DNA from 4 places in the Paenibacillus roseipurpureus genome. Region 1 is predicted to be linked to each of the others. Evidence: riboswitches for the same ligand, from Rfam matches in the RefSeq annotation. Region 1 holds a riboswitch; each other region holds the start of a gene.
The links. A riboswitch is a leader RNA that binds a small molecule or an ion and turns the genes downstream of it on or off. The one in region 1 is predicted to bind cyclic di-AMP.
Positions count from the first base shown of each region.

Region 1 (2,196 bases):
AAAAGCCTACAGTTCGATCAAGAAGCAAAAAAACACCGGCGCCGATCAGCACAAGCGCTGTGTTGCGTGCGCGGTTATTCTTCATGTCTTCTCCCATTTGCTGCACCTCCTCTGGCTGCCCATTTCGTTTCTTGCATACGTTTCCTAGCATACCATAAGAATGGACGACCTCCAAGAAGCAAATCCTTATCCGGCAAGGCTTTGGCTTATAAAAAACGACTACACCGTCCTGTTGGACGGTAGTGTTTATCCAAAAATATAAGCTTACTTCTGGCGGCGCGGGTCCCGCTCTTCACGGCTGCGCTGCTCCTGCTGCCACTCGTGCTGCAACTTACTGCGCAGCGCGCGAAACTCATGCTGAAGATTGCCGCTGGCTTCCTTCAGCGTCTCGCGCGACAGGCGGCCCGCTAAGCGAAGCCCCTGGAGCGCCTCCCGGCCGAGCTCGCGGCCGGTCACTTCAAGCTCGCGCCACGTGTCGCGAGCCTCTTTGCCGTGCAGCCCGCCGCGCGGCTGCACCTCTTCGGCTGCGTGCCCCGCACGCAGCCCGCGCAGCTGCTCTGCGAGCGCCAGGCACAGGTCCTGGCTGCTCGCGTACTGCGCGCGGTAGTGCTCGCTCGCGGCTTCCTCGCGAAGCTTCTCTTGCAGCGCGAGCCGCGCCAGGTCTTCTTCGCCGGCGCGCATCGCCAGCTCGGCCTGCTCGCCGCGCAGCTGCGCCATTTCCTCTGCGCGCGCGATGTGGCTGCGTAGCGCGATCGTGGCCTGCAACGCTTCCTCGTAGCGCGCTTCCAGCTCCTCAATTGTGCCGCTGCGCGCGGCACCTGCCTTGCCGATGGTCTCCTGCCAGACCGTCTCCGCCATTTTGCCAATTTGATCACCTATATGTTGCAAATCCCATTCACGGTCCTGATTCTTCGTCATATTCATTCACTCCCTCTACATCGTCTCTCACTCCATCATAGCTATATCGTAACGCACTTACGCCAACGTCAAAACCGACCCCCGACTGTTTTTGAACCTAGACCTAAGTCCAGTATGTCAGGAAGGCCCCAATATTTGGTCATTGTTCCGAGCCGCTCACGATGATACTATATTTGAAGCCGAGTCTGGTGCCCAAATCAAGCACTGGTACGGGGGACGAAATACTTGGGGTGAATATTTGCTTCTAATCAGAGCAGACTAGGGAGAACCTTCTTCCCGAACCCGTCAACTAACCTCGAAGGCTCAAGAAGGAGGATTACCAATTGAATAAACTTACTAAAGGGTTAACAAGCCTTGCTGTTTCCTTAGCAGTATTGGCAGGTGGCTTTCTTTCCCCATTTACAACGCAGGCGCACGCAGCCCAAGCCAAGATGGACGTGAAAGTGCAAGTCAACGATGACCTGATTCATTTCCCGGATGCACAGCCATTTCTGGATGGCAATCATTCCACACAAGTGCCGCTTCGTTTCGTAACCGAGAAATTAGGCTACTCCGTGGATTGGCAAAAAGATGGAACTGAAATCAAAGTCACACTGAGCAACAACCAACATACGATTACACTCGTCTCTGGGCAAAAAGAAGCCAGCATTGATAACTCTACCGTCGTTCTGGACACTGCTTCACAATTCCAGAATGGTCGCGTATACGTCCCGCTTCGCTTTCTTTCCAGTGCCGCAGGTATTCCCGTACATTGGGATGCCAACAGCAATCTAGCTATTCTTAGTAAAGATGGCGCTTATCATGCGCCTGATTATCAAGTATTTGAATCCACAGCTTATTCGGCAGATCCTTCTGAGAATGGTGGTTACGGCGCGCTCGACTATATGGGCAACCCCCTTGCACTCGGTACAGTAGCTGTAGACCCATCCGTTATTCCGCTAGGCTCGAAATTGTATATCGAGGGATATTCGTTTGATGGACTTCCAACAGGCGGTATGTATGTGACTGCGTCTGATACGGGCAGTGCCATTAAAGGAAATCGACTCGATATCTATATTCCTGGTTCGAAACAATCCTTACGCAGCTTCGGCATTCAGAAAATTAAAGTGTACAGAATTTCATAATGAGCTGAAACAGATTCAGCAAACAAAAGTCGCCCACAGGTAGCGTTATCTACGTGATGGGCGGCTTTTGCTTATAAGAACGGCAAAACGCGATCAGCCATCAGGGCATTCGTCCAATCAACTCCTATCCCGTAGACATATGCTGTATAGTGTT
Region 1 is NZ_CP130319.1:1,156,383-1,158,578, reverse strand. It holds gene liaF (cell wall-active antibiotics response protein LiaF) at 1-97, opposite strand, end outside; gene MJB10_RS05280 (PspA/IM30 family protein) at 265-918, opposite strand; cyclic di-AMP (ydaO/yuaA leader) riboswitch at 1,098-1,237, shown strand; gene MJB10_RS05275 (stalk domain-containing protein) at 1,242-2,042, shown strand.

Region 2 (2,196 bases), 1.4 Mb from region 1:
TCAACAACTTTTATCAAACGGAGTTAAATACGAAATGGCAAATACGGTGGAATCTCGGCCTCGCCCAGTTCCTGCAAGCTCTGTTCGGCTCAGTCGCCTGGTAAGCGCGCAGCTCATGAAGTACGACAAACTCTGAGCCCGCTTACGAAGCCAGTTTTCTAAAGAAAACTTTGAGGAGGGACCTCGTTGGCAACCTATATCAAATCCGGCTTCAGGGCAGCGATGCAACAGCCTTTTGCCACGATCATGCTTTTCCTGTACCAAATGGGCTGGGGGGTGCTTCTGTATAAGGGGATTCAGGGCGTCCTCGTCCCCCTCATGCATCGCTTTCCGGGCAGCGAGCAGCCTAAGCAAGCACTGCAGCTTTTCTTAGCTGAAGGTCAATTTCAGTTATTAAAAACGGATCTTAGCCACTCCTACCTAGGATGGCTGGCGTTCCTGCTATGCGTGCGTATGCTGCTCACCCCCCTCCTGAATGGCGGTGTCTATTATTCGCTGACGCACACCGAGCAGAATGCCGGCTATCGCTTCTTTCGTGGCATGAAAAAGCTCGTGCTTCCCTTCTTATTCGTGTATCTGATCCGCATCGTGCTGACACTGCTGCCGTTGATCTGGCTTTTCCCTAAGGCCAAATGGATTCTAGCCCACAGCTCTTCCTATGAACAGCTGGCGCTGAACTTGCTGCCTTGGATTCTCGGCTTTATGATGTATGGCTTTCTCTTGCAGCTGCTGTTCATGTATATCCAATTTGCGCTTGCAGCTGAGCTTGGCGTCCTTTCGACAGTCATTTCCTTTTTCCGACATTCGATCCCCATTATCGGACTTGCCGTTTCCTTACTTCTCATCTCAGGACTTCTGGCGGGCGTCACGGTAACGGCGACTTATGTGTGGGCTGGACTAGTCGCGCTGCTCATTTATCAGCTGTATCCGCTGTTCCACATTTTCATCCAAATCTGGAGCATCACCTCCCAATATCAGCTACTTTCTGCCAAAATATCCAATTAACATCCAGCAAATTCGTCTATTTGTACAATAAAGTCCCTTTCGCCAAAGAAAGGGGCTTTTTTTTGTCTGTTTTCCGAACAATTGGGCTTTTTTTTCGCCTATTTTGCCAAACAAAAAGAGGATTTTCTTTGTTTATGACGAATTACATGATCTAGCATCAAAAAACCAAATATTTCATGCCGAATTCCTCAGTTTATGGGGAAACGGGGGAACCACTCCGGGTGAATTGATCTTGCAAGACAGGGATCATAGGGAACCTTCAACCGAACCCTCCAGCTAACCTCGTAGGCACCGGAAGGAGACAAGCAGTTGAAGAACGTTGTTACTCTTGTTTTTAGTCTTGTTTTGTTTTTGAGTGTGAGTGTAGGAAGCGTTTTCGCGTCGTCCACCATGGACAGCGCCGTCGATGACCTCATGGGAACTCCGTACAAATGGGCTGGCACAACAACCAAAGGGTTTGATTGCTCTGGGTTCACGTCCTACCTATTCAGCGAGTTCGGCATCGACATTCCGCACAGCTCTAAATCCCAAAACAAAGAAGGCTACTGGATCGACAAAAGTGAACTTCGTAAGGGCGATCTCGTATTTTTCAACACGGATGGCAGCGGTATCTCTCACGTAGGGATGTACCTGGGCAATGGTGAATTCGTTCACTCCGCCACAAACCAAGGTGTTGTTAAGAATAAGTTGAGCGAATCCTACTACGCGAAGCGGTATGTGTCAGCCAGACGAGTTCTGTGGGATGATATCTACAACCAACTAACTGCTGAATCCAATTAATCTTCTCATCACAGGAATGAAGCCCTTAAGCTTACTCCCAGGAGTAGCCTTACGGGCTTTATTCATTTGTGCATGCCGTTCAGCGGAGCACCCCACCCTGCTGTGGAGAAAAAGGTGAATGAGAAATTGCTAGCCAGTATGCAATTGAACGGCAAGTCCCCCATCGCCGCTGTTGGCGTCGAAGTGCAGGAATGCTGGGTGCATTGCAGCCGAGCGCTGAAAATGTCGAAGATTTGGGAAACCGACAACTGGGTGCCTGAGCAAGAGCAGCCAGATGGCATGGACATGTTCCCCGCCCATGTGGCGATGAATGGCATCGTGCTGGATGAATAGCTTGAGGTGCAGATGGGGCAGTGCGGGATGCTCCTGATACCTTCCAAAAGTTATAACTTGACACACCATGTTAGCCGT
Region 2 is NZ_CP130319.1:5,560,872-5,563,067, forward strand. It holds gene MJB10_RS25300 (M1 family metallopeptidase) at 1-104, shown strand, start outside; gene MJB10_RS25305 (hypothetical protein) at 187-1,005, shown strand; cyclic di-AMP (ydaO/yuaA leader) riboswitch at 1,173-1,311, shown strand; gene MJB10_RS25310 (C40 family peptidase) at 1,396-1,785, shown strand; gene MJB10_RS25315 (hypothetical protein) at 1,858-2,118, shown strand.
Region 2: linked by a shared signal. The riboswitch ahead of MJB10_RS25310 (C40 family peptidase) and the one ahead of MJB10_RS05275 (stalk domain-containing protein) in region 1 are both predicted to bind cyclic di-AMP.

Region 3 (2,196 bases), 1.8 Mb from region 1:
GGCATATTGAGTACAACAGGGATGGATTTTCACGGCGTGTTTATGGCAACGGTGCTGGCGAGCATAATAGCTACATTGATTATGGGTCTTTTTGCAAACTATCCGATCGTTATCGCGCCTGGCATGGGGCTAAACGCTTATTTTGCTTTTACAGTTGTTGGCGGCGGGGGAGTTGATTGGCAAGTAGCTTTAGGGGCTGTCTTCATTGAAGGAATCTTATTTATCATTCTGTCGTTGACATCGTTCCGCTACGTCTTGCTTGACGCTATTCCAGCCAGTTTGAAGCATGCCATCACGGCTGGTATTGGGCTTTTTATCACCTTCATCGGCCTGCAAAATGCGAAAATCATCGTCGCCTCTCCAGCAACCTTGCTGACGTTGGGAGATTTGAGAGTACCGATGACAGCTGTGACCTTAATCGGATTGATCGTTTCCCTCATTTTATTAGCTTATAAAGTTCGTGGCTATTTGTTTTTCGGCATGTTAATTACCGCAGTGATCGCTTGGATGATGGGTTTGCTGACGATGCCTGATGCTATCCTTGCAGCGCCTTCTGGGCTATCGGCAACAGCTTTTAAGCTTAATCTAAGCGATATCTTCACAGGGAGTATGTACACGGTCATTTTCACATTCTTATTGATTACCCTTTTCGACACGACAGGGACGATGTTAGGGGTAGCTGAGCAAGCTGGGTTGCTGCAAGGCAACAAATTTCCGCGTTCGCGCGGGGCATTATTAGCCGATGCAGTAGGGACAACAACAGGTGCACTGCTAGGGACAAGTCCAACGTCAGCCTATATTGAATCCAGCTCAGGTGTCGCTGTTGGAGGCAGAACGGGTTTGACAGCCGTGGTCGTTAGTGTGCTGCTTGCGCTAACTTTGTTATTTTCCCCAATTGTTGCCGTGCTTGCCAGCATTCCCGCGATAACAGCGCCGACGTTAATCATAGTTGGATTTCTCATGATGAATGTGCTTCGCAAAATTGAGTGGCATGACCTGGAGGAAGCGTTTCCCGCATTTCTCATTGTGGTCTTAATGCCACTTACCTATAGTATCGCAACGGGGATCGGGATTGGTTTTATCGTGTATCCGATTCTCAAAGTGGTTAGAGGCAAGCGTCGGGATGTGCATCCCATTTTCTATTTATTTGCGGTCTTATTTTTCGTTCAGATCGTGTTTTTCACTCATTAAGCCGATCCATAAACCCTTATGGTGCCTGACTTGCGACGTATTGGCATATTTTGAGCCATGTTTGAAACCGTCTCTCATGTTACACTTTGTAAGACCCAAACGGGTCACAAACAACATAAAGGCCGAAGTTTCATAGGAAACACGGGGGACCCAACTTTGGGGTGAAGCCGCTTCTGCGGCCGGGTGATTACTCTTTGACCCGAATCCGACAGCTAACCTCGCAGGCCGTAAAAAGGAGAGGTTTCAACATGAAGCGTTACATGAAATGGGCAGCAACAGGTGCACTTAGTTTGAGTTTACTTGTCGGAGCTAACGCGGCAATGGCCGCGACTGCAACACATACAGTATCAGAGAATGATACGATGTGGTTAATTTCTAAGAAATATGGTGTAAGTCTGACGGAACTGATTAAAGCAAACCCGCAGATCGCCAACCCCAATATGATTTGGTCGGGTATGCACGTCACTATTCCGAGCAAAACGGCAGGGACAGGGACTGGATCCAACACAGTGACGACGCCTTCGCAATCTACGTTTGCCAGTCAAGTGGTGACGTTAGTGAATCAGGAGAGAGCGAAAGCTGGGCTCAAAGCGTTAACCGTTAATAGCGCCCTCACAACCATGGCGTTGGACAAGGCCAAAGATATGTACAACAATGGCTATTTCGATCACACGTCGCCGACGTATGGCTCCCCATTTGATATGATGAACCGTTACGAGATTAGCTATTCGTACGCAGGCGAGAACATTGCCAAGGGTCAACAAACGCCAGCAGCCGTCATGACGGCATGGATGAACAGTGCTGGCCATCGTCAAAACATTCTAAGTCCGAATTACACACAAATTGGTGTCGCTTATTATAATGGCGAGTGGGTCCAAGAGTTTATTAGTACGTAAAAATAGGCAAGATGAAGAAACCAGTAACGTTTCCGACGTTCACTGGTTTTTTTGCTTTTTAAACATGATACAATAAGCTGAAGCAATTTTAGCGATCGGGAGGAGCTCA
Region 3 is NZ_CP130319.1:2,954,675-2,956,870, reverse strand. It holds gene MJB10_RS13090 (NCS2 family permease) at 1-1,191, shown strand, start outside; cyclic di-AMP (ydaO/yuaA leader) riboswitch at 1,302-1,433, shown strand; gene MJB10_RS13085 (CAP domain-containing protein) at 1,440-2,087, shown strand.
Region 3: linked by a shared signal. The riboswitch ahead of MJB10_RS13085 (CAP domain-containing protein) and the one ahead of MJB10_RS05275 (stalk domain-containing protein) in region 1 are both predicted to bind cyclic di-AMP.

Region 4 (2,196 bases), 450 kb from region 1:
CGGATAGTCTGTTGCGCCGCATTGCGCGCGAAGTGCTGCCGTTTGGCGGGGTTTTTATCAAATAATGGGTGAATTGAAAAAACAGTTGCAAATGGGATAGATTCCTGATATATTATTCCTTGTCGCCTCAAGCGACAAAACATACCGTGCGGAAGTGGCTCAGCGGTAGAGCATCGCCTTGCCAAGGCGAGGGTCGCGGGTTCGATCCCCGTCTTCCGCTCCATAAGCGCCCTTAGCTCAGCTGGATAGAGTATTTGACTACGAATCAAAAGGTCGGGAGTTCGAATCTCTCAGGGCGCGCCATTTACACTTTCTATACACTACGGGACGTAGCTCAGCTTGGTAGAGCACCTGCTTTGGGAGCAGGGGGTCGCATGTTCAAATCGTGTCGTCCCGACCATTTCTTACATTTTGATATGCGGGCGTAGTTTAATGGTAGAACTTCAGCCTTCCAAGCTGATCGCGCGGGTTCGATTCCCGCCGCCCGCTTACTGAAAAGACCACCTTCGGGTGGTCTTTTTTCATGCAAGGGAATTGAACCCCAAGGGTTCGACCGCCCGCTAGGACGGTTTTCTTAAAGGGGATCCCCAACTATAATAAAGATAGTTTTGATCAATGGAGGGAAACCAATATGACGAAGCAATTTGCCATCGATGTCGCGAAGAAGCTATACCGGGAAAACGATCAGTCTTACTTTGTGATCCGTGATCCTGAAACGGATGAGTTCAAAGTGGTTGATAAGAAAGAAAGAGATCTCCGAAATTTGAATGCATGGGTCGTTTTTAGTATAGAAACAGATATATAGACAACGGGTTGGAAACACTTACCACGGTGAAAATATTGCCAGCCCAAAACGAATTGTGCTAGTCTAACATAGACAAAAAATGCCGAATCGCCGAGCAGCAAAAGCTCGCGTACGGGGGACTTCTTTACTTGGGGTGAATGAACAGAAAGCTCGTCAGCATCTTGACGAAGGGACTGCACTAGGGAAAACCTCTTCCCGAACCCGTCAACTAACCTCGGAGGCTTCAAGGAGGCACAATCTTTTGAAACTTTTTGCAAAAAGTCTTATTTGTTCATGCGTGCTAGTTGGCGCAGCTCTACCCGTGTTCACTTCTCCATCCGTACAAGCTGCTGCACCAGATGCCGACTCGGTGAAGGTTCAGCTCAATGATCAGCTGCTTCAATTTCCTGAAGTTCAGCCGTTTATTGATGCGGAAGGCACACTTCAGGTACCACTTCGTGTGTTATCTGAAAAGCTTGGCTACCAAGTCGGCTGGTCTAAGCAAGGTGACGACATCGTTGTCACGCTGGTCAACAAGGATCAACAGATCCAATTGACGACGAACAATGACCAGGCGCTTGTGAACAGCAAGCCAGTTACACTAGAAAGCAGCCCGACGTTGAAAGAAGGAAGCACGGTGGTTCCGCTTCGTTTCATTACAGAAACGTTTGGATCTCCGATTGTGTGGAACGATCCGAACAAAATCGCGATCGTTGAGGCAGATGGCAACAGCCATAAGCCTGCCTACATCGCGCCGCCGCTAGCACCTGCTGTGCCGAAGGTTGTGCAGCCAACGTTGTCATCCCAGATTATCCAAGCGGCAACGGCGTTCCAAGGGACTCCGTACCAATGGGGAGGCACAACGCCCAAGGGCTTCGATTGCTCTGGCTTCGTCCGTTATTTATACGAAGCGAAGGGGATCGATTTGCCTCGCACCTCGGTGCAAATGTATGATCAAGCAGGGACAAGGGTGACGGACTTGAAGGCGGGAGATCTCGTATTTTTCGCATCCAATATCGTCAATCATGTCGGCATTTATCTGGGCAATAATCAATTCATTTCTGCGACAACCTCAAGCGGGGTAACCGTAGACAGTCTCGCCAGCTCCTACTGGGGATCCAGATATGTAGGTGCAAAGCGCGTGCTTTAAGGCCGAGGCTGACTCGCCAGCCTGCCAACGAATAAGGGCATCTGTTCGTCACGACTTTCACGAAGGTGAAGCATGGCGAGCAGGTGCTCTTTTAACGTCATGCGATTTTAGTCGAATTTTTGAGAATTATCGCCTATAATGGAGGAATGGTTGGAAGAAAGTAGGTGATGGGTACACCGTGCAAGTCAGTGTCTGGAAAAGCTGGTTTCATAAAATTAAATTGTCGGGTCGAACAGACCATGGGATAAGCGTTGAATCGGGA
Region 4 is NZ_CP130319.1:701,906-704,101, forward strand. It holds gene MJB10_RS03250 (AIM24 family protein) at 1-65, shown strand, start outside; tRNA gene MJB10_RS03255 (tRNA-Gly) at 149-223, shown strand; tRNA gene MJB10_RS03260 (tRNA-Arg) at 227-303, shown strand; tRNA gene MJB10_RS03265 (tRNA-Pro) at 324-400, shown strand; tRNA gene MJB10_RS03270 (tRNA-Gly) at 419-489, shown strand; gene MJB10_RS03275 (hypothetical protein) at 632-805, shown strand; cyclic di-AMP (ydaO/yuaA leader) riboswitch at 876-1,043, shown strand; gene MJB10_RS03280 (C40 family peptidase) at 1,047-1,934, shown strand; gene MJB10_RS03285 (hypothetical protein) at 2,113-2,196, shown strand, end outside.
Region 4: linked by a shared signal. The riboswitch ahead of MJB10_RS03280 (C40 family peptidase) and the one ahead of MJB10_RS05275 (stalk domain-containing protein) in region 1 are both predicted to bind cyclic di-AMP.